DNA from 4 places in the Streptomyces sp. NBC_01525 genome. Region 3 is predicted to be linked to each of the others. Evidence: riboswitches for the same ligand, from Rfam matches in the RefSeq annotation. Region 3 holds a riboswitch; each other region holds the start of a gene.

The links. Region 3 has a riboswitch for cyclic di-AMP ahead of OG422_RS19435 (NlpC/P60 family protein). Riboswitches for the same ligand answer to the same signal wherever they lie in the genome.
Positions count from the first base shown of each region.
Region 1: it holds a riboswitch for cyclic di-AMP, as region 3 does, so the genes downstream of both, OG422_RS00845 (C40 family peptidase) here and OG422_RS19435 (NlpC/P60 family protein) in region 3, are expected to answer to the same signal.
Region 2: it holds a riboswitch for cyclic di-AMP, as region 3 does, so the genes downstream of both, OG422_RS13905 (M23 family metallopeptidase) here and OG422_RS19435 (NlpC/P60 family protein) in region 3, are expected to answer to the same signal.
Region 4: it holds a riboswitch for cyclic di-AMP, as region 3 does, so the genes downstream of both, OG422_RS23865 (M23 family metallopeptidase) here and OG422_RS19435 (NlpC/P60 family protein) in region 3, are expected to answer to the same signal.

Region 1 covers NZ_CP109397.1:201,993-209,236, forward strand. Annotated here, with positions in the region: gene ureG (urease accessory protein UreG) at 1-403, opposite strand, end outside; gene OG422_RS00820 (urease accessory protein UreF) at 477-1,151, opposite strand; gene OG422_RS00825 (urease subunit alpha) at 1,203-2,924, opposite strand; gene OG422_RS00830 (urease subunit beta) at 2,917-3,228, opposite strand; gene OG422_RS00835 (urease subunit gamma) at 3,246-3,548, opposite strand; gene OG422_RS00840 (M28 family metallopeptidase) at 4,074-5,015, shown strand; cyclic di-AMP (ydaO/yuaA leader) riboswitch at 5,439-5,639, shown strand; gene OG422_RS00845 (C40 family peptidase) at 5,644-6,108, shown strand; gene OG422_RS00850 (ATP-binding protein) at 6,126-6,554, opposite strand; gene OG422_RS00855 (8-amino-7-oxononanoate synthase) at 6,831-7,244, opposite strand, start outside.
Region 2 covers NZ_CP109397.1:3,126,778-3,134,021, forward strand. Annotated here, with positions in the region: gene OG422_RS13895 (protein kinase family protein) at 1-426, opposite strand, end outside; gene OG422_RS13900 (aldo/keto reductase) at 556-1,497, opposite strand; gene OG422_RS13905 (M23 family metallopeptidase) at 1,739-2,899, opposite strand; cyclic di-AMP (ydaO/yuaA leader) riboswitch at 2,912-3,065, opposite strand; gene OG422_RS13910 (DUF2332 domain-containing protein) at 3,451-4,557, shown strand; gene OG422_RS13915 (PP2C family protein-serine/threonine phosphatase) at 4,735-5,877, opposite strand; tRNA gene OG422_RS13920 (tRNA-Lys) at 6,134-6,206, opposite strand; gene OG422_RS13925 (DEAD/DEAH box helicase) at 6,413-7,244, opposite strand, start outside.
Region 3 covers NZ_CP109397.1:4,318,076-4,325,319, forward strand. Annotated here, with positions in the region: gene OG422_RS19430 (hypothetical protein) at 1-234, shown strand, start outside; gene OG422_RS19435 (NlpC/P60 family protein) at 376-1,515, opposite strand; cyclic di-AMP (ydaO/yuaA leader) riboswitch at 1,523-1,708, opposite strand; gene pcrA (DNA helicase PcrA) at 1,969-4,455, shown strand; gene OG422_RS19445 (M23 family metallopeptidase) at 4,526-6,271, opposite strand; gene OG422_RS19450 (cobalamin B12-binding domain-containing protein) at 6,894-7,244, shown strand, end outside.
Region 4 covers NZ_CP109397.1:5,337,079-5,344,322, forward strand. Annotated here, with positions in the region: gene OG422_RS23850 (DNA topoisomerase (ATP-hydrolyzing) subunit A) at 1-431, opposite strand, end outside; gene OG422_RS23855 (pitrilysin family protein) at 726-2,063, shown strand; gene OG422_RS23860 (pitrilysin family protein) at 2,102-3,484, shown strand; cyclic di-AMP (ydaO/yuaA leader) riboswitch at 3,729-3,884, shown strand; gene OG422_RS23865 (M23 family metallopeptidase) at 3,897-4,673, shown strand; gene OG422_RS23870 (GntR family transcriptional regulator) at 4,903-5,598, shown strand; gene OG422_RS23875 (HPr family phosphocarrier protein) at 5,888-6,169, opposite strand; gene OG422_RS23880 (GNAT family N-acetyltransferase) at 6,393-7,244, shown strand, end outside.

The DNA.
Region 1 (7,244 bases), 4.1 Mb from region 3:
TCAGGTTGTCGCCGCCGGACTCGACGAGGATCAGATCGAGCGGGCCGACCTCGTCCTCCAGGTCCTCGACGGCCTCCAGGTTGGCGGAGATGTCGTCGCGGATCGCGGTGTGCGGGCAGGCGCCGGTCTCCACCGCCTTGATCCGCTCACCGGGCAGGACCGCCTCGCGCAGCAGGAACTCGGCGTCCTCCCGCGTGTAGATGTCGTTGGTGACGACGGCGAGGGACAGTTCGTCGCGTAGCGCCCGGCACAGGGCGGCGACGGTGGCGGTCTTGCCGGTGCCGACCGGGCCGCCCAGGCCGATGCGCAGGGCGCGGCGGGTGCCGTCGGGGCGGGTGGACACCGCGGCGCTGTAGCTGTGGCGGTGCGGGAAGATCTCGTCGAGTTCGTGGTCGAGGTGCATACGGACTCCGTAGTCGTGCGAGCGCGCGAGGCGCAGGGGGCCGCCGGGAGCGGGTGGCTCCCGGCGGCGGTGGTCAGGAGGCGAAGAGGCGGACCGGCCAGGCGGCGTGCTGTTCGGCGGTGATGTCGAGCAGCGGCGCCGACGCGGCGGGCAGCACGTGCGGCCCCTCCGTCGGGAAGCGGGCCCCGGCCGCCGCGGCGTCGGCCGCGAGACGGTCGAGGTCGCCGGCGAGGCGGGCGAGGACGGCGGTGGCGTCGAAGGGGTCCAGGCTGAGCAGCCGGACCACCGCGGTCGCCGGACCGCTGACGTTCTCGTACGCCGCGGCGTAGGCGGCGTCCAGCGGCGTCAGCCCGGCGGCGCGGGCGGCGACGCCCAGCACCACCGGCTGGTGGGCGCCGCGCGGCCGCGCCGCGGCCAGCGCGGCCAGCTCCGCCGACGGCCAGGCCGCCCGCGCCGCCCGCATCATCTGGCGGCCCAGGCGGCGGGCGGCGGCGCGCAGCGCCGGGACGGGCGTGCGGGCGTCCGCCGCGTCGTCGAGGGCCAGCGGGTCGCCGCCCGCCGCGGCGGCCGCGGCAAGCCCCGCCGCGACCAGCCCGGCGGTGTGCAGCCGACCGCGGCAGAACGCCTCCAGCGAGGCGGCGTCCGTGATGCGTCCGGCCGCGACCGCGGCCTCCGCCCCGCCGGAGTGCGCGTGCCCTCCGGCGGGGAACCGGCCGTCGGCGAGCACCATGAGGGCGGCGCGGTTCATCGCGGGCCTCCGGGGTGCGTGCCGTTCCTGGATGAGGTCATCTGCGTCATCTCAGAAGAGGAAGTAGCGCTGCGCCATGGGGAGTTCGGCGGCGGGGGCGGGCTCGACCACCTCGTCGTCGATGGTCACCGTGAAGGTGTCCGGCTCCACGTGGACCCGCGGCAGGGCGTCGTTGTTGCGCATCGACGCCTTGGTGACGGACCGGGTGCTGCGGATCGGCTCGTACGCCTTGGCGAGCGGGAGCCGTTCGGCGATACCGTCCTCGACCGCCTGCGCGGAGACGAAGTTGACGGAGTTGCTGCCCGGGGCGCGGCCGATGGCGCCGAACATGGGGCGCGGCAGGATCGGCTGCGGGGTGGGGATGGAGGCGTTGGCGTCGCCGACCTGCGCGTAGGCTATCTGGCCGCCCTTGATGACGAGCAGCGGCTTGACGCCGAAGAACGCCGGGTCCCACAGCACCAGGTCGGCGAGCTTGCCGTCCTCGACGGAGCCGATGACGTGGTCGATGCCCTGGGCCGCGGCCGGGTTGATGGTGTACTTCGCGACGTACCGGCGGGCGCGGGTGTTGTCGGCGGCGGTGTCGCCGGTCAGCAGGCCGCGGCGCTTCTTCATCACGTGTGCGGTCTGCCAGGTGCGCAGCACGACCTCGCCGATGCGGCCCATGGCCTGGGCGTCCGAGGACATGATCGAGATGGCGCCGAGGTCGTGCAGGATGTCCTCGGCGGCGATGGTCGAGGGCCGGATGCGGGACTCGGCGAACGCCAGGTCCTCGGGGACCGCCGGGTTGAGGTGGTGACAGACCATCAGCATGTCGAGGTGTTCCTCGACGGTGTTGACGGTGTGCGGCCGGGTCGGGTTGGTCGACGCGGGGAGCACGTTGGGCTCGGAGACCATGGCGATCATGTCGGGGGCGTGACCGCCGCCCGCGCCCTCGACGTGGAAGGCGTGTATGGAGCGCCCGGCGATGGCCGCGATGGTGTCGCCGAGGAATCCGGCCTCGTTGAGGGTGTCGGTGTGGATCGCGAGCTGGGCGCCGCTCTCCTCACAGATGTTCAGGCAGGCGTCGAGGACGGCGGGCGTGGCCCCCCAGTCCTCGTGGATCTTGAAGCCGAGGACCCCGGCGCGCAGCTGGTCGCGCATCGAGTCGGCGGACATGGTGTTGCCCTTGCCCAGCAGACCGACGTTGACGGGGAGGTTGTCCATCGACTCCAGGAGCCGGGAGATGTGCCAGGCGCCGGGGGTGATGGTGGTGGCCTTGCTGCCCTCGGCGGGGCCGGTGCCGCCGCCGACGAGAGTGGTGACGCCGGAGGCGAGGGCCTCGTCCACCTGCTGGGGGCAGATGAAGTGGACGTGGGTGTCGATGGCACCGGCAGTGAGGATCTTGCCGTTACCGGCGATGATCTCGGTCTCCGGGCCGATGACGAGGCCGGGGTGGACCCCGTCCATCGTCTCGGGGTTGCCCGCCTTGCCCAGGGCGACGATCCGGCCGTCGCGGATGCCGACGTCCGCCTTGACGATGCCCCAGTGGTCGAGGACGACGGCGCCGGTGATGACGGTGTCGGGGGCGCCCTCGGCGCGGGTGACGCGGGATTGGCCCATCGACTCGCGGATGACCTTGCCGCCGCCGAAGACGGCCTCGTCCCCGGCGCGTCCGGGACCGCCGCTGCGGTCCTCCTCGATCTCGATGACCAGGTCGGTGTCGGCGAGGCGGATACGGTCGCCGGTCGTCGGGCCGAAGAGGTCGGCGTAGTCCTGGCGGGAAAGCTCAGCCATCGAGGGTGCCTCCGGTCTCACCGCGCAGCCCGGCGACGATCCGCTTGCCCGCGAGGGGGACCAGCTCGACCTCGGTGGGGATACCGGGCTCGAAACGCACGGCGGAGCCCGCCGCGACGTTGAGCCGCATGCCGTGCGCGGCTGCACGGTCGAACGCCAGGCCCGGGTTGGCCTCGGCGAAGTGGTAGTGGGAGCCGACCTGCACGGGGCGGTCGGCGGAGTTGAGGACGGTCATGCGCGTGAGGGGGCGGCCTTCGTTGAGGCGTACCGGCTCGTCGGCGTAGAGGATCTGTCCCGGGATCATCTTCTGCTCTCCCGTGGTCAGTTGATGGGTTCGTGAACGGTGACGAGCTTGGTGCCGTCGGGGAAGGTGGCCTCGACCTGCACGTCATGAATCATTTCGGGGACGCCGTCCATGACGTCGTCGCGGCTGAGCACCTGGCGTCCGGAGGACATCAGCTCGGCGACCGTGCGGCCGTCGCGTGCCCCTTCGAGGATGTGGGCGGTCAGCAGCGCAATGGATTCCGGGTGGTTGAGCTTCAGCCCCCGCGCTCGGCGCTTTTCGGCCACGTCGGCTGCCACATGAATCATCAGGCGTTCCTGCTCATGCGGTGTCAGTTGCATACGTTCCACCTCACAGACTTCCTGCCCGGGTACGCGTTCGCCCAGGTCACAGGCGTGGACACGCCCGTATGGGTAGATGTATCACACAGCGACTAAAGGGAGAGCAAACCGCCCCTCCGCAAGAGGTCATCAACACCCCCTCGCGCAGCGGTGAGTTCGGGCACATTTCCTCGGCGTTACACGACTGCCCACCTGAGGAACCCTTCTCATCACTGGAGAGTCGGCACCTTCCTTACCGGGAGTTACCGAGTGGCGACCGAATTCCCCTTCCGGATTTCCCGATCCGGAAATTCCCGACAGCCGTAATGCGGCGGCGAATTCCACATCCCGGAACGCCGGCCGGACCGATCGGGCACGACACCCCGGGTGCCGCGAATTGCACGCTCCGGGCAATCCGGGCCATCCAGCGCTCGACGAACACCACTGTCCGGTATCCGCTCTTGACGGGGCGGAGATCGCTCACGATCCTCATGTGCGCGTCAAAACGCTCCGCACCACCCCCCACACCAGCATCGGAGCCACACCGTGACTCGCACCGCCCGTACCCGCCGCCTCACCCTCGCCACCGGCGCCTGCGCCGCCGTCGTCGGCCTGCTCGGCGTCGCGGCCAGCGCCCAGGCGACCGCGCCGACCGCCGCGCCCGACATCCCGGTGGCCGACATCAAGGCCGACCTCGCCAAGTTCCAGTCCATAGCCGACGCCAACAACGGCACCCGCGCCCACGGCACCGCCGGGTACCAGGCGTCGATCGACTATGTGAAGGGCAAGCTGGACGCCGCCGGGTTCACCACGCAGGTCCAGGAGTTCAACAGCGGCGGCGCGAAGGGGTACAACCTCATCGCCGACTGGCCGGGCGGCGACGAGAGCAAGACCGTGATGTCCGGCGCCCACCTCGACTCCGTCCCCGCGGGCCCCGGCATCAACGACAACGGGTCCGGTTCCGCCGGGATCCTGGAGGTCGCGCTCGCGGTCGCCAAGGCGGACCTCAAGCCCACCAAGCACCTGCGGTTCGGCTGGTGGGGCGACGAGGAGGACGGCATGATCGGCTCCTCCCACTACGTCGACTCGCTCGGCGCCGACACCGCGAAGCTCGATTCGTATCTGAACTTCGACATGATCGGCTCCCCCAACCCCGGCTACTTCGTCTACGACGACGACGCGCGGCTGGAGAAGGTGTTCAAGGACTGGTTCGCGTCCAAGGACATCGCCACCGAGAAGGAGACCGAGGGCGACGGCCGCTCCGACCACGCACCGTTCAAGGACGCCGGGGTCCCGGTCGGCGGGCTGTTCTCCGGCGCCGACTACATCAAGACCGACGCGCAGGCCAAGGCGTGGGGTGGCGAGGCGGGCAAGGCGTTCGACGCCTGCTACCACGAGTCCTGCGACACCTCGAAGAACATCGACGACACGGCGCTGGACAACCACACCGACGCCATCGCCCAAGCGGTCTGGGAGCTGAGCTCCTGACCTCCCGCGCTCGCGCGCTACCGGCCTGACCTCACCCGGTCGGCTCCCGCGGCCCGGCCGCCCCTCCCGGCGGCCGGGCCGCGGCATGCCACGACGGTGGCCGACCGCCGCGCGCCGCCGGTCCGGCCGCGTCCGCGCCCGACACCCCTCGCCCGACCGGGCTCGCCCGTACGGACCAGCCCGTTCCCGGCTCTCACGGGGACGTCATGTTGCAGGGCGCCAGGGCGGAGAGCGCGGCGCGGGACCGCTTTCCCGCTGGTCCGGGGCGCGCGGGCGGACCGGGCGCCCGGCACCGGACGCCCCGAAAGCACCACTTGACGCACTTGTGATCAATGTCACACTTCGTCATTTCAGCGCGGAATTCGCCCGCCCGATGCGTGACGATCCCCTCGACGACAAGCCCCCGCCACAGCGGCGGGGCGGTCCGGACGGACGCCGAATCCTGCCGCCGTCCCGGATGTCAGGTCGACGCGGACGCATCGGCAGGAGCGGAGGACCCGAGCACGACGGGGCCACGGCCGTCAGGCCGACGGGCCCCTTGGGGTGAAGCCGTACGCACGGCCGGGCAACTTCGCCTGCCCGAACCCGACAGGTCTTCCTTCGCAGGCGGCTGACGAAGGGTTTGCGCATGACTGTGCGCATGCACATGCCGGCCGCGGTCGCCCGGGCCGGAACCATCTCCGCTCTCACACTCGCCACCGTCGGCGCGACCGTCACGCTCCCCCCGGGCGCCGACGCCAGCCCCGTCTCCGCCACGGCGGTACGGATCGCCGCGTCCAAGAAGGGCGCGCCCTACCAGTACGGCGCCCGGGGGCCGCACCGTTTCGACTGCTCGGGGCTGACGCAGTACGCCTTCAAGCGCGCCGGACGGAGCCTGCCACGCACCACCTCCGCGCAGTACAACCGCACGCGCCACATCCGCGCCGCCGCCCGCAAGGCCGGTGACCTGGTCTTCTTCCACGGCGGCCAGGGCGTCTACCACGTCGGGATCTACGCCGGTCACAGCCGCATCTGGCACGCCCCGCGCACCGGCACCGTCGTCCGCCTGGAGAAGATCTGGACCGGCGCGGTGTCGTACGGCCGGGTCGGCTGAGCGGCGGGGGCCGCGGGTCACCGCCCGGCGGACGGCCACGGCAGCCGGACCCGGACGGTCTTGCCGCCGCCCGGGTCCGGCACGGTCGCCACCTCTCCCCCGGACTCGGCGGCCAGCAGACCGACGATCAGCAGGCCGCGGCCGCCGTCCCGGCACAGCTCGGCGGGGAGCCGCCGGGGCGGCCGGGGGTCGCGGTCGGTGACGCCCGCGGTCAGCGTCTCGTCGCGGTCGAGCCGCAGCGCGACGGTGAAGTACGGGGAGGTGTCGCCGGTGTGCCGGACGGCGTTGGTGGCCAGCTCGGAGACGATCAGCCGGACCGCGTCGGTGAACGGCGCGGCCGGGTCCAGGCCCCAGGCGCCGAGCACCGCGGAAACGTGCCTGCGCGCGGTCGCGACCGACTCCGGCGCGCCGGGGAGGGTGAGGGTGGATTCCTGGTGATCTGCCATCGCGGTGCCATCCTTTTTCCCACCGGGGGTCGGATCCGGCGCACGGGCGGGAGGCGGGACGCCGCTCGGTCACCGAGTCGGCCACGCACGCCGGGGTGCGGACCGGCGGTCCATGCTGCCGGTACGCCCCGCGATCCACCACGAAATGCCCATATCTCTCGCTCGAAGCGGTGAATCGTACGACGCGAGAGCGGTTCGGGCGCCCCCGGCGGCCCTCCGGCCGCTACCGGCGGCTCCGGCGCACGCACCGTCCGGTGCGCCCCGCCGCCCGAAGGCTCATCCGCGCGGCGCGGTCGCCGTCAGGATCCGTACCGCCGTGTGGAGATGGGCGTCCGTCAGATCGGCGCGGGCCGTCAGACGCAGCCGGGAGACGCCGTCGGGCACGGACGGCGGGCGGAAGCAGCCGACGAGGAGGCCGGCGGCGCGGCAGTCGGCCGCCCAGCGGACGGCGGCATCCGGCGACGGGGCGCGGACCGCGACGACGGCGGCGTCCGGCCGGACCGCGGCCAGCCCGGCGGCGGTCAGCCGGTGGTAGAGGGCGGCGGCGGCCTCGCCGGTGCGGGCCGCGCGCTCCGGTTCGCGGCGCAGCAGCCGCAGCGCGCCGAGGGCGCCGCCGGCCGCCGCCGGGGCGAGCCCGGTGTCGAAGATGAACGTCCGCGCGGTGTTGACCAGATGCTCGATGACCCGGGC
Region 2 (7,244 bases), 1.2 Mb from region 3:
CGGCAGGACGCGCCAGTGGTACAGCAGCGGGAAACCCGCGTACGCGTTCCGCAGGACCCAGGCGGTGGTCATGAGGTGCGCGGCCAGTTCCCGCCAGGCGCCGAACCCCGCCGAGCCCACCCCGTACTGGTAGTAGAGGGGGAGGCCGAAGAGGTTGGCGGTCGAGCGGACGTGCTCCGGCCGCAGTTCGAGGTCGGTCAGCGGGACGCGTTTGACGAAGACCCGCCGCCCCTCGACCTCCATCTCCGCCCGCCGGCCGCCGATGCCCGAACCGCGCGCCGGAGCGGCGGCCACCGCATCGGTGAGCCCGCGGTCGCTCAGCAGGGAGAGCCGCGCGCCCACGTCCGCGTACGCCGACAGGCGCGCGGCGGGAAGCGGCTCGGTCTCCGCCGCGGGCCTCGTACCTGATACGCGGGGCTCATCCATGGGCGACTCCGCCTCCCGGCACATCCGACCTCCCGACCCGTACCCCGCGTCTACCCATGCACCGGGCAGGCCCACCTCAGGCGCTCAACGACCAAGGCGGGCCCACCGTTCACGCCGCCTTACGCCAACTTACGCCGAAGCCTCATCCAGCGACGTCAGTTCCTCGGCGCTGAGCCGGAGGCCCTGTACGGCCAGCAGGGCGGGGAGTTGGGCGGTGGTGCGGGCGCTGGCGATCGGGGCGGTGACCGTGGGGCGGGCGGCGAGCCAGGCGAGGGCGACGGTGGCCACCTCCGCACCATGGGCAGCGGCGACGGCGTCGAGGGCGGCGAGGACGCGGACGCCGCGCTCGGTGGCGAGGTACGCGGCCGCCTCGCCGGACCGGGCGCTGTCAACGTCCGTACCGGGGCGGTACTTGCCCGTCAGGAAACCGGAGGCGAGCGCGTAGTACGGGACGGCGCCCAGACCGTGGCGGGCGACGACATCGGCCAGTTCGCCCTCGTAGGTGTCGCGGGAGACCAGGTTGTACTGCGGCTGGACCGCGACGTAACGGGCGAGGCCCTCGCGCTCGGAGAAGGTCAGGGCCTCCTCCAGGCGCCGCGCCGAGATGTTGGAGGCGGCGATCTCGCGGACCTTTCCGGCCCGGACGAGGTCGTCGAGGACGGTCAGGAACTCACCGACCTCCAGCGATTCGTCGTCGTAGTGGGTGTAGTAGAGGTCGATGTGGTCGGTGCGCAGGCGGCGCAGCGAACCCTCGACGGCCTTCTTGATCGTGTCGGCAGAGAGGCCCTTGAGGTCGGGGTGGGCGCCGACCTTGGTGGCGATGACGACGTCGTCGCGGTTGCCGCGGGCGGCGAGCCAGTCGCCGATGACGGTCTCGGATTCGCCGCCCTTGTTGCCCGGCACCCAGGCCGAGTAGGCGTCGGCGGTGTCGATGAAGTTGCCGCCGCCGGTGACGTACGCGTCGAGCACGGCGAACGACTCGGCCTCGTCGGCGGTCCAGCCGAAGACGTTGCCGCCGAGGCAGAGCGGGGAGACGGAGAGCGAACCGAGCGGCCTACGTGTGGTGGTCATGCGTCACTTCAACACGCGGTAGGGCGGGGGCATTCCGGGGCGCGGCATCCGGGTGCCCACCCGGAGTGCCGCCCCAACTGCCCGCCCCGGGCCGAGCGCTGCCCGCGCGCGCCGCCGGAGCCACGACCGGCGCACGCCGCGCGCCGCGCACGCCCCGGCCACGCGCCCGGCCCGCCCGGGGTCCTGCCCGGCGCGCGGCACCACCGCGCACGCCCCGGGCCGCCCCTCGCGCTCCCCGTCCTCAGACGTTCAGGCCCCGCCCACGCAGCCACGGCATCGGGTCGATGGGATCGCCGCCACCGGGGCGGACCTCCAGGTGGAGGTGGGGGCCCGTGACGTTTCCGGTGGCGCCGACGCGGCCGATGACCTCGCCGGTGGAGACCTTGCCGCCGGTCTTCACCATCGACGAGAGGTGGCAGAACCACAGCTCCGTCCCGTCGTCGAGGGTGAGGAGGATGCGGTAGCCGTACGCACCGGCCCAGCCCGCCTGGGTGATGGTCCCGGAGTGCACGGCCTTGACCGGCGTGCCCGTAGGGGCGGCGAAGTCCTGGCCGGTGTGGTCGGCAGCCCAGCGGTCGCCCGGCTGGCCGAAGCTCGCGGTGAGGGTGTACGAGGTGACCGGCAGCAGATAGCTCTTGGCCAGCTCGGCCAGGCGCGCCGCCTCCGCCTTCGCGCGGGCCTCGGCCTCGCGCTTCGCCCGGGCGGCGGCCTCCTTGCGCGCGGCCTCGGCCCGCTCCGCCTTCGCGTCGGCCACGGCCTCCTTGTGGTCCGTCGCCGCGGTCTTCTCCGCCTGGACGAGGGCGGTGTGTTCGGCGGCGTCCCGGGCGTCGCGCTCGGCGGCCGCCTGCTGGGTGTCGGCCTGCTGGAGGATGCGGCTGCGCAGCGCCTCTCCGGCGCCGGCCCCCTGCCCGTCCTCGGTGGTGATCCCGGCGGACGACAGCGGCGCCGCGGCGGTGACCGCCCCGGGCGCGTCGCCCGCGTCGTCGGAGGAGCCGAGCAACGACCCGATGCCGGGCAGCGATTCGGCGTCCGGCAGCGCTCCGGTGACGTCGGCGGCGAGGGAGCCGATGTCCGGCATGGAGATCGGGACCGGCGGCTTCTCCTCGGCGGTCGCCATGCCGCCGGCGCCGACCGCCGCGATCACGCCGACGCCGAGGACCGTGCCGCCCCGGGCCAGACCGCCGCGCTGCTTGGCGACGCGGTGGCGGCCACGGGCCGACCGCACGGACTCCTCGGTCGGGTTCCACTCACCGGGCCCGTCGTCCGCCGCGCCGTACGGACCGGGGCCCTCCGGGGCGAACGCGCCCGGGGCGAAGGTGGCCGTATCGGTAAGGGACCCTGGCAGATCCTGGGGGAGGGGGCGGGCGGACGCGGCCTCGGGGGCAAGCCTGTTGGACGCCACGGGGGCGCACTCCTTTCCTTCCTTCGCGCCTACCGGGTTAGCTGACGGGTTCGGAGCAGGAAGGTCTCCTACGGGCGGCCTCTGGCCGAGGCGTCCGATTCACCCCATGGTGGTGGTTCCCCGGTTCCCTCCGCGCCGCTCGGGCCGCCCGAGGCAAATTCAGGACACGTCACGGCAGTTCACGAAATATCGGCGCATCGGCGTGCAAGGAGGCGCCGTATACGGAAGTGACCACCGGTGTGCCTGGATGCCCGGCATACCTGAAGAGCGCGTACGGGATTCGGCGTGGGGGCACGGTGCCGCCTCGGCGACGGCTGGGACGACCGCGCTCCGTTATCGGACAGTAATAGAGATCGGGGCCGATTTCCAAGCGATCCCGCGAATCCGCTCCATCCGACTACAGTCATTGGCCAAGACTTTTCGGGACAACGAACGGTGAAGCCGGGCGAGTTGATCGCCTTTCACGAAACGGCCTCCGCGTGATTGTGCATCACTTGTTATGCGGAGGGGTGCGCACCCTTCACTCTCCGTGAGGGCAGTAGCGTCTGATCATGGTCGTCGACTTCGTCAACAACGCACCGGCCCTGGCAGCGCGCTACCGGGACTTCTCCTGGTGGGAGGCGCGGGGCCGGTGTGCGGCCCACGAGGAGCTGACGGCGCGGATCGGGCAGGACCCGGAGCTGTGCGAACTCCTCGCCGCCTCCCTCCCGGTGGGCAACAAGCAGCAGCCCAACCTCCTGCTGGCGGCCGTCCGCCACCTCGACGGCCCGCACGCCGAGCAGGGCCCGCGCGGTGAGCTGGCGTACGGCCGCTGGCGCGAGTGGACGATCCGGCACTGGGACGAGGTCCGCGCGGTCGTCATGAGCCGCTCCACCCAGACCAACGAACCGGCCCGCTGCGCCGCCCTGCTGCCCGTCCTGGCCCGCCTCCGCGGCCCGTTGGCCCTCCTGGAGGTGGGCACCTCGGCCGGTCTCTGCCTCCACCCGGATCGCTACCGGTACGCGTACGAGCCGGACGCCGCCCTGGGGACGCCCGGAACGGCGGCGCACCCGGAGGCGTCCACCCTCGGGGCCCCGGACAGTCCGGTCACCTTCCGGTGCCGCGTCGGGCGGGAGGACCGGGTGGCCGAGGAGGACGCGGCACCGCCCACGCGGCTGCCGGAGATCGTGTGGCGCGGCGGCATCGATCTCGCCCCGCTCGACCCGGTGGACGACCCCGAGGCGCTGCGCTGGCTGCGGTCCCTGGTGTGGCCGGGCACCCCGGAGCGCGCACAGCGCCTGACGGCCGCCGTGGACGCGGTACGGACGGCGCCGCGGCCCGAGATCGTCCGCGGCGACCTGGTCGAGGAGCTGCCCGCGCTGGCGGCACGGGTCCCGGAAGACGCCACGCTCGTCGTCTTTCACACCGCCGTGCTGCCCTATCTGCCGCCCACGCACCGGGAACGGTTCGCCGACCGGGTGCGCACGGTGCTCGCCGCGCGGCCGGGCGGCGGCCACTGGATCTCCCAGGAGCACCACTCCGTCACCCCGTGGCGGCCCGCCCCGACCGCCGGCCGCCTCACCCCGGCCGACCAGGAGCGGCTGCTGACCCTCGCGCTCGACGACCGCCCGGTGGCCCTGACGGGAGCGCACGGCCAGAGCGTCCACTGGGTGGCGTAGGGGGCCGCCCTCGGGGCCGCACCGGCGCGCGGGGCCCGGCCGCACGCCCCGCGCGCCGGTGCGGCCCCGCACGCCCGGCGTGCCCGGCGTGCCCGGCGTGCCCCGTAGCCCCGCACGCCCCGCGACGACCCGCCCGCGCCCCGCCACTCCTCCGCGCACCGACCGGGCCTGCTCCTCCTACTCCTCCAACGGCCGCTGCACCGCCAGCAACGCCATGTCGTCCGCGCCCGCCCCGCCGGTGTGCCGGGCGACCTCGGCGACCAGCGTGTCCAGCAGCCGGTCAGGATCAGGGAAGGCCCGGCCGCGCAGCCGGGCCACCGGGTCGTAGAACTCGCCCGCCCGGTTGCGCGCCTCCGTCAGCCCGTCCGTGTAGAGCAACAGGACCGCACCGGCGGGGAAGAACATCTCGTCCGCCCGGTCCGGCCACCCGGCCACCTCGCTCATCCCCAGCGGCAGCGCGTGCACCGCGGGCACCACCGTCCGCAGCCCACCGTCCGGGGCGAGCAGCAGCGGCGGCGGATGCCCCCGGTTCAGGACCCGCAGCACGGCCCGCTCCCCGGACGGGATCTCCGCGAGCACGGCCGTGGTGAACCCCTCGTACTGGTCCAGCCCCTCGCGCCGCCGCCCCTCCCGCTGGAGCGCCCGCTCCAGCCGGCCGGCCACCGCCTCCAGCGTCGCCTCCTGCTCCGCCGCCTCCCGGAACGCCCCGATGACGATCACCGCCGCCTCCACCGCCTCCAGCCCCTTCCCCCGGACGTCGCCGACGATCAGCCGTACGCCGTGCGGCGTCTCCTGCACCGCGTAGAGATCCCCGCCGATCCGCGCGTCGGCCTGCGCCCCCACGTAACGGGCGGCGACCGCCAGCCCCCCGACCCGCTCCGGCGGCGTCGGCAGCACGGCCCGCTGGGCGGCCTCGGAGACATCGCGTACGGAGGCGAGCCGGGCGTCGGAGAGCTGTACGACGCGGTTGATGCCGAGGGCGAGGACGGCGACGACGAAGACGGTGGAGATCTCGGTGGCGGAGAGGTTGGCGTCATGGGGGGCACCGGTGAAGAGCGCCGCGCCCAGTTCGCCGAGCAGCGCCGCGAGCGCGGTGAGCGCCGTGTTCCGCAGCGAGTACAGGGGCGCGGCGACCAGCGGCGCCGCCGAGAAGAACGGCGAGGCGGTGAAGCGGGCGGGGGTGACGAGGTCGAAGACGATGCCGACGACGATCAGCAGGGCGGGCAACCAGCGCGCCACCCGACGGCCGAGGGGCGGCAGCTGCGCCCGCCGCGCCCGCCGCTCCCGGTCCCCCGGGCGGACCCGCCCGCCTCGCGCCATCCGCACCGGCCTCTTCCCACGCCTCGCCCGTCCACGGGCCGTCACCACACCCGCCCGCTCCTCGGCCCCTCAAGACTTTCCGCCCCGCCCCCGGTGCGCGAGCCGACGGCGGCCGGACGGGTCACCCTCGGGCGGACGGAACGTCTGACGGCCCGACGGCTCACCCAAGGCACCGGAAACACGAAGCGCCCCGGCCGATACCCCCGGCCGGGGCGCTGAACCGCAGGTCAGAAGAGCATCCCTGCGAGGAATCCGGTGGGCCATCAGGGGCTCGAACCCTGAACCAATGGATTAAAAGTCCACTGCTCTGCCAATTGAGCTAATGGCCCGCTCCGAGCAGCATAGCCCGACACCCTCCCGCGCCCCGAAGGCATTGCCGCCCCAGGCGCTCCGCGGCGGCGCCGGGCGGGCGCGCCCGTGGCGGTTTCGGGGCCTCAACGCGCAGGGCCCGTACGGCACTTGTGTGCGGTACGGGCCCTGCGGCCGGAGTGGCGACGCCGGGTCACGGCGTCGCGGTGTCCGGGGTCAGCTGTGGTCAGCCGTTGCGCTTCCAGCGCGGCTTGTCGTCGCGGCGGCCGAAGGAACCGGCGGCACCCGCACCCGAGCCACGGTGGTCGTCACGGCGGCCGTAGGGACGGTCGCTGGCACCGGAGCGGTAGCCACCGGACGGGCGGCCACCGGAACGGTCGTCACGGTTGAACGGACGGTCGCCGCCACCGGAACGGTAGCCGCCGGAGGCCGGACGGCTGCCGGAACGGTCGTCACGGTTGAACGGACGGCTGGGACGGTCACCGCGGTCGCGGCCGAAGCCGGAGCTGGAGCCGGAACCGGAGCGGTCGTCACGACGGTCGAAGGAACGCCCACCGGAACGGTCGTCGCGGCGGTCGTCACGACGGTCGAAAGAACGGCCACCCGACCGGTCGTCACGACGGTCATCACGGCGCTCGAAAGAACGGCCACCGGAACGGTCATCGCGACGGTCGTCACGGCGCTCGAAAGAACGGCCACCCGACCGGTCATCGCGACGGTCGAAGGAACGCCCACCGGAACGGTCGTCGCGGCGGTCGTCACGGCGCTCGAAAGAACGGCCACCCGACCGGTCGTCACGACGGTCATCACGGCGCTCGAAAGAACGGCCACCCGACCGGTCGTCACGACGGTCATCACGGCGCTCGAAAGAACGGCCACCGGAACGCTCGTCGCGACGGTCGCGGCGCTCGTAGTTCCCGCGCTCGTCACGCTGTGCGGGGCGGCGCTCCTCGGGGGCGTCGGCCTGGGCCGGGGCCTCGGCGGCCGCGGCCTCCACGGTCGCGGCGACGGCGGCGAGCGCCTCGGCCGGGTCCTCGCCGCGCTCACGGGCGGCGCGG
Region 3 (7,244 bases):
ATGCTGCACGGTGCGCTGACGATGCTGGTCACCGGCATCGCGCTGGTCGGCCTGAACCAGGCCCAGGGCAGCCCGGTCGACAACATCAAGATCGGCGTCAAGCTGGCCGTCCTGGTCGTCATCCTGGGCCTGGTCTACGTCAAGCGGGACGAGGAGAGCATCGCCAAGCCGCTGTTCGGCACGGTCGGCCTGCTCACCATGGTCAACATCTTCATCGCGGTGCTCTGGACCTGAGCCCGACCGGGGCGCGCGGCGCTGTCCCCCGCGCCCCCGGCACACCCCGCGTACGCCTCCGGCCCGGCCCCTCACCGAGGGTGCCGGGCCGGAGGCGTTTCGCCGGGAGGACGCGCGGTGCGGCGGCCTCCCGGAGGGGTGTCACGCCGGGCGGACGCTCCCGTAGATCGGCATGTAGTAGATCGACTCGATGCGCACGCTGGCGCCCGGCTTCGGGGCGTGGATCATCTTGCCGTCGCCGATGTACATCCCGACGTGGCTGATGTCGTTGTAGAAGAACACCAGGTCACCGGGGGCGAGATCCTTGGTGACGACGCGCTGGCCGACGTTCACCTGGTCCCACGTCGTGCGCGGCAGGCTCACCCCGGCCGCCTTCCACGCGGCCTGCGTCAGCCCGGAGCAGTCGTAGGAGTTGGGGCCGGTGGCGCCCCAGACGTACGGCTTGCCCATCTGGGCGCGGGCGAACGCGAGCGCCTTCTCGGCCTTCGTATGGTACGAGCCGTCGGCCGGTCCGCCGCCCTGGCCGGGGTCGGTCGTACCGGGGGAGCCGGTGTCCGTCCCGCCACTGGGCTGCTCGCGCTGTTTCTGAGCTTCCTCCTCGGCCTTGCGCCGGGCCTCTTCCTCCTTCTTGCGCTCCAGCTCCGCCAGGTGCGCCTTCTCCTGGGCGGTCAGCTCGGAGAGCAGCTGCCGGGCCTCGGTCAGCTTGCCCTGGACCGTCCGCTTCGAGTCGGCCAGCGCGGTCTGCGACTCCTGGAGGCGCTCCAGGCTGCGGGTCGCCTCGGCCCGCTGGTGGGCGGCGGCGGCCTGCTGCTCCTGGTAGGCGTCGACGGCCTGCTGCTGCCGCCCGGTCAGCCGCTCCATCAGGTGGCTGCGGTCGGCGAACTGCTGGGGGTCCTTGGAGAACATCAGCTGCGCCGTCGGGTTCATGCCGCCGCCGCGGTACTGCGCGGCGGCGAAGGTCCCCAGCTCCCGGCGGGCCTCGTTGAGTTTGCCGGTGCGGCGCGCCGCGGCGTCCTGGAGGTCGCCGACCTCCGCCCGCCGCTCGTCGACGCGCTCCTTGACGCCGTTGTACTTCTGGGTCGCGACCTCCGCCTGGCGGTAGAGGGTGTCGACCTTCTTCTTGACCTCTTCGACGGTCGGCTTCGGGGAGCGGGGGGACGCCTCGGCCGACTGCGACAGCAGGGTGACCGTGGCGAGGGCCGCGGTCGTCAGACCGGCGGCCGTCCGGCGGCTGCCGGGCGAGGTGAGGACGCGGGTACGCGGCTTGCGGTGCGACGGCAAGGCCGACGACTCCTTCCGTGGACCGCCTACCGGGTTAGCTGTCGGGTTCGGGCGGTGTCGCAGACGGAAGGCTTGCCCTACGGTCCGTACGTTCGCACGCGTGCGGCCGTACCGACCGATTCACCCCGGTGGTGCTGGTGGGTCCCCGGCTCCGGGTGCCGTGGGGCAGGGCCGGACTCGGCGGAGGCGGCCCGTGCGGACGCTGTCGTCCGCGGGATGCGGGCAGCCCGAGCGTGAACCTAGCCAACTCGTGTGGCTCCTGTGAAGGCAGGTGTTCGAATTGCCCGAAACCTTTCTGTGACCTGTGTGCATGAGGTGACGTTCGTGCGGGTAAAGCGAGGCTTCTGCGTCGAATGCCGGATTCGCGAGTGGTGGGGGCGGAACGCCCGTCCTTCCGGCACTTCCGCGACTCCGGGGCCGACTGTCAGTGGGGCGGCCTAGACTCGGTGGGCGATGAGCAGCCTCTTTGACGACAGCTTCCTGGCGGACCTCGCTCCCAAGGACGAGGAGCCCCCGCCGCCCCCCGAGGACGAGCACGGCCCGGCCCCGGAGGAGGTCCCGCACGACCTCTTCAGCGGCAGGTACGACGCTCCCGTGCCCCGGGACGCGCACTACCGCGACGGCGCCGCCCGCCCCGCCGTCGACCCGGCCACGCTCCTGGAGGGGCTGAACGACGCCCAGAAGGCCGCCGTGGTGCACTCCGGCGGCCCGCTGCTGATCGTCGCCGGAGCCGGTTCCGGCAAGACCCGTGTGCTCACCCACCGCATCGCGCATCTGCTTGCCGCCCGCGGCGTCCACCCCGGCCAGATCCTCGCGATCACCTTCACCAACAAGGCCGCCGGGGAGATGAAGGAGCGCGTCGAGGAGCTGGTCGGTCCCCGGGCCCACGCCATGTGGGTCTCCACCTTCCACAGTGCCTGCGTCCGCATCCTGCGCCGCGAGTCCAAGCACCTCGGCTTCACCTCGTCGTTCTCGATCTACGACGCCGCCGACTCCAAGCGCCTGATGGCCCTGGTCTGCCGCGATCTGGATCTCGACCCCAAGCGGTTCCCGCCCAAGTCCTTCAGCGCCAAGGTCTCCAACCTCAAGAACGAGCTCATCGACGAGGAGACCTTCGCCGGGCAGGCCGCCGACGGTTTTGAGAAGACCCTGGCCCAGGCGTACGCGCTCTACCAGGCGCGGCTGCGCGAGGCCAACGCCCTGGACTTCGACGACATCATCATGACGACCGTCAACCTCCTCCAGGCGTTCCCGGACGTCGCGGCCCACTACCGCCGCCGCTTCCGCCACGTCATGGTCGACGAGTACCAGGACACCAACCACGCGCAGTACACCCTCGTCCGCGAGCTGGTCGGTCCGGCCGAGTCCGCCGCCGAGCTGTGCGTCGTCGGCGACGCCGACCAGTCGATCTACGCCTTCCGCGGCGCCACGATCCGCAACATCCTCCAGTTCGAGGAGGACTACCCGGACGCCACGACGATCCTGCTGGAGCAGAACTACCGCTCCACCCAGACGATCCTCTCCGCCGCCAACGCCGTCATCGAGCGCAACGAGAACCGCCGCCCCAAGAACCTCTGGACCGAAGCCGGTGAGGGCCCCCGCATCACCGGGTACGTCGCCGACACCGAGCACGACGAGGCCCAGTTCGTCGCCGAGGAGATCGACCGTCTCACCGACGCCGGGGATGCCCGCGCCTCAGACGTCGCGATCTTCTACCGCACCAACGCCCAGTCCCGTGTCTTCGAGGAAATCCTCATCCGCGTCGGGCTGCCCTACAAGGTCGTCGGAGGTGTCCGCTTCTACGAGCGCAAGGAGGTCCGCGACATCCTCGCGTACCTGCGGGTGCTCGCGAACCCGGAGGACACCGTCCCGCTCCGCCGGATCCTCAACGTCCCCAAGCGCGGCATCGGCGACCGCGCCGAGGCGATGATCGACGCCCTGGCGCTCCGCGAGAAGATCAGCTTCCCGCAGGCGCTGCGCCGCGTCGACGAGGCGTACGGCATGGCCGCCCGCTCCGCCAACGCCGTCCGGCGCTTCAACACCCTGATGGAAGAGCTGCGCACCATCGTCGAATCCGGCGCCGGACCGGCCACCGTCCTCGAAGCGGTCCTGGAACGCACCGGTTACCTCGCCGAGCTGCAGTCCTCCTCCGACCCGCAGGACGAGACCCGTATCGAGAACCTCCAGGAACTCGCCGCTGTGGCCCTGGAGTTCGAGCAGGACCGCGTGGCCGGACCCGCCGCGGAGGATGTGGACGCGGAGGAGCCCGTCTCCGGCGGCACGCTCGCCGACTTCCTGGAGCAGGTCGCGCTGGTCGCCGACTCCGACCAGATCCCCGACGAGGACGAGGACGGCAGCGGCGTCGTCACCCTCATGACCCTGCACACCGCCAAGGGCCTGGAGTTCCCGGTCGTCTTCCTCACCGGCATGGAGGACGGCGTCTTCCCGCACATGCGCGCGCTCGGCCAGACCAAGGAGCTGGAGGAGGAGCGCCGCCTCGCTTACGTCGGCATCACCCGCGCCCGCGAGCGCCTCTACCTCACCCGCTCCACGATGCGCAGCGCCTGGGGCCAGCCGTCGTACAACCCGCCGTCGCGGTTCCTGGAGGAGATCCCCGCGACGTATGTCGACTGGCGGCGCACCGGACCGGCGACGCCGTCCGCGACCATGGGCGGGATGCGCTCCGGCGGCAGCGGCGGTGTCGGCGCCGGGTTCGGTACGTCGCGGGCCAAGGGCCCGAGCGGGTTCGCGACCCGGCGGAGCAACGACCGCCCGGTGGTGGCGCTCGCCGTCGGCGACCGCGTCACCCACGACAGCTTCGGCCTCGGCACGGTCGTCGGCGTCAAGGGCGGCGGGGACAACGCCGAGGCGACGATCGACTTCGGCGGCGAGAAGCCCAAGCGGCTGCTGCTGCGGTACGCCCCGGTCGAGAAGTTGTGAAAAAGGCCCGGCCCTCAGGGGCCGGGCCACCACGCGGGTGCCTGCCGGACGGACCGGCAGGCACCGGGCGTCAGTTGGGGTTGAGCCCGTGGCTCTGCAGCCACGGCAGTGGGTTGATCGGCGAGCCGCCGCCCGGCCGCACCTCGAAGTGCAGATGCGGGCCGGTGGAGTTGCCGGAGTCGCCCGAGTACGCGATCTGGTCGCCGGCCTTGACGGAGCCGGAGCGGATCTTGGTGCTGCTGAGGTGGCAGTACCACGTCTCCGTGCCGTCGGGCGCCGTCACGATCGCCATGTTGCCGTAGGCGGAGTTCCACTGGGTGCGGATGGTGCCGTCGGTCGCGGCCATGACAGGGGTGCCGCCGAACACGGGGAAGTCGATGCCGGTGTGCACGGACATCCAGTTGACGCCCGCCTGACCGAAGAGCGCGCTCAGCCCGTGCTGCGTGACCGGCAGCACGAACTTCGGGCGCGCGGCCTCCTTGCGCTTCGCCTCGTCTTCCTTGCGCTTCTTCTCGGCGGCCTGCCGGGCCTTGAGGTCGATGCGCTCCTGGGTGCGGCTCGCCCGGCCGGCGAAGTCGTCGGCCCCGGCGCTGAGCCCCGCGAGCTGGGTGTCGAGCTTGCTGTTGGCCGTCGACGGCTTGACGCCCCCGGCCTCCGGCGCGGCCGCCGCGGCCTCGTCCTTCTCGCCCCCGCCGAAGCTGCCGACGGTGGCCGCGGCGGCGGCGCAGACGCCGAGGGCTGCGACGGAGGGCACCGCGATGGTCAGCAGCGCCGACCGCTTCGCCGTCCGGCGGCGGCCCCGGCCCCGCACCGCGGGGGAGGCGGCCCGGCCGTGGTCGGGGGTGTCGTCGGCGAGGTCGGACGGGATGATCGGGGTCGCCTGGGTCATCGCGTCGGCGAGCGCGGCGGCACGGGCGCCCGAACCGGACCCCGGGGATCCGGCCTCGGGCCGCGGCGGTTCGGCGGGCTGGTGCGGCAGCGAGTCGACGGCCGGGGGGCCGCCCTGGGCCGGGATGATCGCGGTCGCCGCCTGGTCGATCGTCGGCCACACGGCGGTGGCGTCGTGTCCGGCGTCCTCGGTGATGGCCGGCTGCACGACCGTGGCGGTGGCCTCGTAGCCGCCGGTGCCGTACGCCGTCCGGTCGTCGTAACCGACGGGGGCGTCGTAACGACCGGTGTGGGAGGAACCGGTGTCAAAGGAACCGGCGGGGAAAGAGCCGGTGCCGAGGGGGTCGCCTCCGTAGGCGTACGTGCCGGTGCCGGTGCCGAGGGCGTCCGTGCCGAGCCCGCCCGTCTCGTAGGCGCCGGTCGCGTAGGCGGCGTGGTGCGTGCCGGTCGGGTAGGCGCCGGTGTCCGTGCCGTACCCGTCGTCGTAGCGGTACGCGTGGGTGCCGGTGCCGGGCGTCTCGTGGCCGGTGTGGGCGTACGGGTCGTAGGCACCGCCCTGCGCGTCCGTGCCGTAGCCGGTCCCGTAGGTCATGGCGTGGTGCGTGCCGGTGTCGTACCCGGCCGCGTCGTACGCGCCGGTGGCGTAGGAACCCGTGTCGTGGGAGCCGGTGCCGTACGAGGACGCGGCGTAGGCGCCGGTCTCGTAGGCGCCGCCGTACTGCTCGGCGCCGTAACCGGCTGTTGGGTACTGCCCGGTGTCGTATCCGCCGGGTAGGGAACCGAAGAGCGGATCAGCGCCGTCGTCACCGGAGTATCCGGCCGCGGGATGCTGCTGCCCGTAGGAGTCGTACGCGGGGGAGTGCCCGTACGAGGCGTCGGGAGCGGGGCCTGTCGGGAGCGGACTCTCCGACGGGTGACGGTCGTTCACCACCAGCTTCTCTTTCGCCTCGGCAGCAGGAGAATTAGCGGCGACTGTACCCGGCGGTACGCGACGCCGACAATCTTCCCCAGGTTTCGGGCGGGACCGGGCCGGGCATTTGGTCGCCTTTCGGTGGCATCCATGCCTCCTTTTGGTGTCCCGTTCGAGAGCGCTGGGGCGCGGAACCCGGCGCACGCGCCGTGGCCGGGCCCGGGCGGCCGGAATTCCCTTGACGTATCCGGTGCGTGCCGGGCGTGCGGTCCGATGGCGATATCGAATGCGGAGATTGCGCCACGGAATGGCAAGGGATGGCTTGATGTCGACCTTTTGGTGGTGGTGGCCCTTTTGGGAAGGGTGGTGGCGAAGGGCGTCGCGAATGCCGGGTGCATTCCGGTGGGGGTGCGGTGCCGGTGTCGCGGACCGGGGCCGGGCGGGGTGCGGGGGGACGGAGGGCGGGGTGTGGCAGGGGTGTTCGCATGTGATTTCCCCCTCCCCGCATGTCACGGGACCACCGGGTGCGCGATGCTGGGGATAACGTTCGTTCACTTGCGGCCACTGGACCGGACGGTCGCGCGATCGGTTGTCGGCTCGGCGGCACACACGACGTGCCGTGCATGACTTGGAGGCGGTTATGGGTGTGGCACGGCATGACGAGGCGCAGGCGGACGGCCGGGGGACGGCCACTACGCCGGGGCCGATCCGCGTCGTGGTGGCCAAGCCGGGGCTGGACGGACACGACCGGGGCGCCAAGGTCATCGCGCGGGCGCTGCGCGACGCCGGTATGGAGGTCATCTACACCGGGCTGCACCAGACCCCGGAGCAGATCGTCGACACGGCCATCCAGGAGGACGCCGACGCCATCGGCCTGTCGATCCTCTCCGGCGCCCACAACACGCTCTTCGCCAAGGTGATCGCGCTGCTCAAGGAGCGCGACGCGGACGACATCAAGGTCTTCGGCGGCGGCATCATCCCGGAGGCGGAC
Region 4 (7,244 bases), 1.0 Mb from region 3:
AGGGACGTCGCGGACGCCATCCGGCACTCGGTGTACCGCATCGCGGCGGGCGGGTCGTCGTTGCCGAGCGAGCCGAAGTTGCCGTGGCCGTCCACCAGGGGCAGCCGCATCGAGAACGGCTGCGCCATGCGCACCAGGGCGTCGTAGATGGAAGCGTCGCCGTGGGGGTGGAGCTTGCCCATGACCTCGCCGACGACGCGGGCGCACTTGACGTAGCCGCGGTCGGGGCGCAAGCCCATCTCGTTCATCTGGTAGAGGATGCGGCGGTGCACGGGCTTCATGCCGTCCCGGGCGTCCGGCAGGGCGCGGGAGTAGATGACCGAATACGCGTACTCAAGGAAGGAACCCTGCATCTCGTCGACGACGTCGATGTCGAGGATCCTCTCCTCGAAGTCGTCCGGCGGCGGGGTCTTCGTGCTGCGGCGGGCCATCGCGGCTGCGGCTCCTTCTGCTGCGTCTACTGCCGATGTGTAGGTCGACCAGCCGTTGGTGAACAGCTGCCGGTCCGACCGGCGGGGAATCGACCGGTGAGTCTGCTGACTCCGACGCGGACCATTGTGGACCGCCCCACCGACAACGCCGGACGCGACTCCCCTCCACGGGGCCGTGGCGCGCTTCCCGCCGCTCATACGGGGGCGGCCGGGCGGGAACTTCGCCAGATGCCGACGCGGTTGCATACAGTGACAGGACTTCTTCGCAAGCGGATCGAAGGGACGTACATGCCCATGGGTCACACGGCCACAGAAAAAGCCGGCTCCGGCGGCCTGACAGCGACCGAGCACCGGCTGGCCAACGGCCTGCGCGTGGTGCTCTCGGAGGACCATCTGACGCCGGTGGCAGCCGTCTGCCTGTGGTACGACGTCGGTTCGCGTCACGAGGTCAAGGGCCGTACGGGCCTGGCCCACCTCTTCGAGCACCTGATGTTCCAGGGCTCCGCGCAGGTCAAGGGGAACGGCCACTTCGAGCTGGTGCAGGGTGCCGGCGGCTCGCTGAACGGCACCACGAGCTTCGAGCGCACCAACTACTTCGAGACCATGCCCGCCCATGAGCTGGAGCTGGCGCTCTGGCTGGAGGCGGACCGCATGGGCTCCCTCCTGACGGCGCTCGACGAGGAGTCGCTGGAGAACCAGCGCGACGTCGTCAAGAACGAACGCCGCCAGCGGTACGACAACGTCCCCTACGGCACGGCCTTCGAGAAGCTGACGGCCATGGCGTACCCGGAGGGCCACCCGTACCACCACACGCCCATCGGGTCGATGGCCGATCTGGACGCGGCGTCCCTGGAGGACGCGCGGGCGTTCTTCCGCACCTATTACGCGCCCAACAACGCGGTCCTGTCGGTGGTCGGCGACATCGACCCCGAACAGACGCTCGCCTGGGTCGAGAAGTACTTCGGGTCGATCCCCTCGCACGACGGCAAGCAGCCGCCGCGCAGCGGTGCCCTGCCGGACACCCTCGGCGGCCAGCTGCGGGAGGTCGTCGAGGAGGAGGTGCCCTCGCGTGCCCTGATGTCGGCCTACCGGCTGCCGCACGACGGCACCCGGGAGGCGGACGCCGCCGATCTCGCGCTGACCGTCCTGGGCGGCGGCGAGTCCTCACGTCTCTACAACCGCCTGGTGCGCCGCGACCGCAGCGCCGTCGCCGCCGGGTTCGGTCTGTTGCGGCTGGCCGGTGCGCCGTCGCTGGGCTGGCTGGACGTCAAGACGTCCGGGGGCGTGGAGGTCGCGGACATCGAGAGCGCCGTCGACGAGGAGCTGGCCCGGTTCGCCGCCGAGGGGCCGACCCCGGAGGAGATGGAGCGGGCGCAGGCCCAGCTGGAGCGCGAGTGGCTGGACCGCCTCGCGACGGTCAGCGGGCGCGCCGACGAACTGTGCCGCTATGCCGTCCTGTTCGGCGACCCGCAGCTGGCGCTGACCGCCGTGGGGCGTGTTCTGGACATCACGCCCGAGGAGGTGCACGCCGTCGCCCAGGCCCGGCTGCGCCCCGACAACCGCGCGGTGCTGGTGTACGAGCCGACCGCCGCCGACGAGAGCGCCGACAACGACGAGGAGGCGGACCGGTGAGCGACGCCACGACCCGCGAGGACCTGGCCATGAGCGAGATGACCTTCCACCCGCAGCCTCGGGGCGGGGCGCCCAAGCCGTGGGCCTTCCCGGCGCCCGAGCGCGGTGCGCTGCCCAACGGCCTGACGGTGCTGCGTAGCCACCGCCCCGGCCAGCAGGTCGTGGCCGTCGAGGTCGACATCGTCGCGCCGCTGGAGTCCGAGCCGGAGGGCCTGGACGGCGTCGCCACGATCATGGCGCGGGCGCTGTCGGAGGGCACCGACCGGCACGACGCCGAGGAGTTCGCCGCCGAACTGGAGCGCTGCGGCGCCACGTTGGACGCGCACGCCGACCACCCCGGGGTGCGGGTCTCCCTGGAGGTCCCGGCCTCCCGGCTGTCGCACGCCCTGGGGTTGCTCGCCGACGCGCTGCGCGCCCCCGCCTTCCCCGAGGGCGAGGTGGAGCGCCTGGTGCGTAACCGTCTCGACGAGATCCCGCACGAGCTGGCCAACCCGGGGCGCCGCGCCGCGATGGCGCTGTCCAAGGAGCTGTTCCCCGCGTCGTCCAGGATGTCGCGGCCCCGGCAGGGCACCGAGGAGACCGTCGGCCGCATCGACGCGGCGGCCGTCCGGGCGTTCTACGCGGCGCATGTGCGGCCCGCGGCGGCCACCGTCGTGATCGTCGGTGACTTCACCGGCATCGACGTGGCCGCGGCGCTCGCCGACACGCTGGGCGCCTGGCAGGGGTCCGCCGCCGAGCCGGTCGCCGTCGCGCCGATCACCGCGGACGACACCGGCCGCGTCGTGATCGTCGACCGCCCCGGCGCGGTGCAGACGCAGCTGCTCATCGGGCGGATCGGCGCCGACCGCCACGACCGCCAGTGGCCCGCGCAGGTCCTCGGCACGTACTGCCTGGGCGGCACCCTGACGTCGCGTCTGGACCGGGTGCTGCGTGAGGAGAAGGGCTACACCTACGGGGTGCGGGCCTTCGGTCAGGTGCTGCGGTCGTCGGCGCCGGACGCGCCCGGGGGCTCCACCGGCGCCTCGATGCTGGCGATCAGCGGCTCGGTCGACACCGAGTCCACCGGTCCGGCCCTCGACGACCTGTGGAAGGTGCTGCGCACCCTCGCGGCGGAGGGGCTGACGGACGCTGAGCGGGACGTCGCCGTGCAGAACCTCGTCGGCGTCGCGCCGCTGAAGTACGAGACGGCGGCGGCGGTCGCGGGCACCCTCGCCGACCAGGTGGAGCAGCATCTGCCGGACGACTACCAGGCGCAGCTGTACGCGCGGCTGGCCGAGACCGGCACGGTCGAGGCGACCGCCGCCGTGGTCAGCGCGTTCCCGGCGGACCGGCTGGTGACGGTGCTGGTCGGTGACGCGGCGCAGATCGCTGAGCCGGTCCGGGCGCTGGGCATCGGCGAGGTGACGGTCGTCAGCGGCTGACGAACCGGAGGGGCGGTGGCCCCGGCCGGGCCGTCACGGCGGCCCGGCACAGTGGAACAAAAGGGGATCCCGAGGGTGGACGGCCACTCTCGGGATCCCCTTTACGCCCGGATTTGCTGGCCACTGGTTCCGCCGCCCCGGTGTGGCGTAACGCACAATATGGCGTTTCTGTTTGCCGATTGAAAGTTGCCACGATTAGCTTCATGCGCGCTGTCCGTCAGCTGCACGCCGCAACCGCGGCACCGGACAGTCATCGCCGAGTCCCCGTACGGCGCGAGCCAGGGGAGCCGGGGACCCACACGTCCCTGGGGTGAATCGGGCGCCTCTCCGGAGGAACCCGTAGGAGACCTTCCTGCTCCGAACCCGTCAGCTAACCCGGTAGGCGAGAAGGAAGGAAAGGACCAGCCAGCACATGGCGTTCACCCGTGCCACCGGGAAGCATCGCCGTCCGAGCCGCAGCGCCCGGACGACCCGCAACATCGCCGGCATCGCCGGTCTCGCCGCCTCCGGCGTCGTCGTCTCCGTGTCCTCTCCCGCGATGGCCGCCACGTCCGGCGCCGCGCACGACACGGGCCTGCAGCGGGCCGTCGTCCTCGGTGACGAACTCGCCGAGCGCGTCCAGGCCCAGGCCGATGCGCAGCAGGCCGTCGCCGAGACCGCCGAGGCCAAGGCGAAGGCCGAGGCCGAGGCGGAGAAGCAGGCCCAGGCCGCCAAGGCGGCGGCCGACAAGCGGCACGACGCCAAGGTCCGCGCCGCCCGCGAGGAGGAGCGCAAGCGCCTCAACGCCTTCGTCGCCCCGATCTCCGGCTCGTACGTCTCCACCGCCTACCAGGCGTCCAGCGGACTGTGGTCCTCCGGTACGCACACCGGCATCGACTTCCACGCCGCCCCCGGCACCACCGTGCACGCCGTCGGCGCGGGCACCGTCGTCGAGGCCGGGTGGGGCGGCGCGTACGGCAACAACATCGTCATCAAGATGAACGACGGCACGTACACCCAGTACGGCCACCTGTCGCAGATCGGTGTCTCGGTCGGCCAGCAGGTGATGCCCCATCAGCAGATCGGTCTGTCCGGCGCGACCGGCAACGTCACCGGCCCGCACCTGCACTTCGAGGCCCGTACCGGTCCGGACTACGGCTCGGACATCGACCCGATCTCCTACCTGCGGTCGCACGGCGTCAACGTCTGATCCACATCGCCTCCCGGAGCCCCGGCCCGCCCTCACTGGGCGTCCGGGGCTCCGGCGCGTCCGGTGCCGTACGGCGGGTGGCCGGATTTCCCGGCGGTCAGGGAAGGCCCTCACCAAAAGATTTCCATGAATGCGTGAAGGCGGTAAAGAAGCCGACACCGTCGAATAGAGTCGCCGAAAAGGCGCCGTACACCGGCGTTTTCCGGGGAGGACGGTGGAGGCACCCACGATGACGCAAGGCCAGATTTCCGTGCAGCGCATCTCCACGGCGATTCGCGACGACATCGTTTCCGGTGCGCTGATCCCCGGCAGCCGACTCGTCGAGGACATTCTGGCCACCCGTTACGGCGTCTCCCGGGTGCCGGTCCGTGAGGCGTTGCGGACCCTGCAGTCCGAGGGGTTCGTCACCGCGCGACGGCACGCGGGCGCCTGCGTCGCGGCGCCCACCGCCCAGGAGGCGGCCGACCTCCTGGATCTGCGCGCACTCCTGGAGCCGATGGGCGCCGCCCGCGCGGCGGCCCGCCGCACCGACGCGCATCTGAAGGTCTTACGGGGCGTGGTGCGGCTCGGCAGGGAGCGCGCACGCCGCGGCTGTCCGGGCGATCTGCCCCGGTTGGACCGCTGGTTCCACGAGACGCTGGCGCGGGCGGCGGGCAATCCGGGGCTGACCGCGCTGCTGACCCAGGTGCGGCGGAAGATCGAGTGGATGTACGTCGTCGAGCTTTCGGCGCGGTACGCGGAGACCTGGGACGACCACGGTGCGGTGCTGGACGCGGTGACCCGGGGCGACGCGGAGGCGGCGCGCGCCCTGATGGCGTCGCATGTCGCGCGGTCGCTCCCGGCGTACCGCCCGCGGCACCGTCAGCCGGCCGCGGTGCGCCATCCGCAACGTCCCCTCAGCAGCGGGCGGGTGCGTTCTCCATAGGGGCGCGGTATACGGGGCGACCGGCGGGTGGCGGGATCTGTTCGGGGAATTGCGGAAACGGGTGCCGGGAAAACACGCCATCCGGGAATTGCCGCAATCGCGTAGATGCGTATTCAGGTATTCGGTCGTGCGGTGCCCGCGGGGCTGCGGCGAATTGCGGGCAGGGGAGGGGTGCCGCCTCGGGGGGGCGTTCCGTCGCGCGGAACGCGAAAGGCCCCGCTGCGGTGACCGTTTCCGGTCGTGGCGGCGGGGCCTTTCCCCGGCTGTGGGGAGGCGGTGGCGTCCTGGTTCAGACGGTCTCCGGCAGCTCGTCGAGGCCCTCGGCGACCAGCTTCGCCAGGCGCTCCAGCGCGGCCTCCGCGCCCTCGGCGTCCGAGGCGAGCACGATCTCCTCGCCGCCCTGGGCGCCCAGGCCCAGCACCGCGAGCATCGAGGCCGCGTTCACGGGGGTGCCGTCGGTCTTGGCGATCGTCACGGGAACGCCGGCGGCGGTGGCCGCACGGACGAAGATCGAGGCGGGACGGGCGTGCAGCCCCTCGGCCCAACCGACATTGACGCGGCGCTCAGCCATGGTGTTGCCCTTCAAGTCGTAACGGTTGTCTAGACCAGTCTCTCACGCGGTCACCGGTGCTTCGGAAGCCCCACTTCCGGTGTTCCGCACCACGTCCGCACCACGTCCGGACCGGTCCGCGGGTGCCGCCCGACGACTGCCGCCCGGGTGCCCGCCGCCGGCCCGGGGCCCGGTCCCCGCGCACACCGAGCCGGTTGTCGGTGCCCGGCCGTACGCTGTCCGCATGCAGCAGCCGCCGGATCACGCGTACCCGCGCCACTGGGAAGCCGATGTGGTGCTGCGCGACGGCGGCACCGCCCGGATCCGCCCGATCACCCCGGACGACGCCGAGCGCCTGGTCTCCTTCTACGAACAGGTCTCGGACGAATCGAAGTACTACCGCTTCTTCGCGCCCTACCCCCGCCTCTCCGACCGCGACGTGCACCGCTTCACCCACCACGACTACGTCGACCGGGTCGGCCTCGCCGCCACCGTGGGCGGCGAGTTCATCGCCACCGTCCGCTACGACCGGATCAACGACCGGGGGCTGCCGGCCACGGACCCGGGCGACGACCAGGCGGAGGTCGCCTTCCTGGTACAGGACGCCCACCAGGGCCGCGGCGTCGCCTCCGCGCTGCTGGAGCACATCGCCGCCGTTGCCCGGGAGCGCGGCATCCGCCGGTTCGCCGCCGAGGTACTGCCCGCCAACTCCAAGATGATCAAGGTGTTCACGGACGCCGGGTACACCCAGCAGCGCACCTTCGAGGACGGCGTCGTCCGGCTGGAATTCGACCTCGAACCGACCGAGCAGTCCATGGCCGTGATGCGCGGCCGCGAGCAGCGCGCCGAGGCCCGCTCCATGCAGCGGCTCCTCGCCCCCGGCTCGGTCGCCGTCATCGGCACCGGCCGCACGCCCGGCGGCGTCGGCCGCACGGCCCTGCGCCATGTCCTCGACTCCGGCTTCACCGGCCGCGTCCACGCCGTCAACCACGCCTTCCCCGAGGGGACCGACCGCCTCGACCCCGAGGGCGTCCCCGCCGTCCGCTCCCTGCGGGAGATCGACGGCCCGGTCGACCTCGCGGTCATCGCCGTCCCC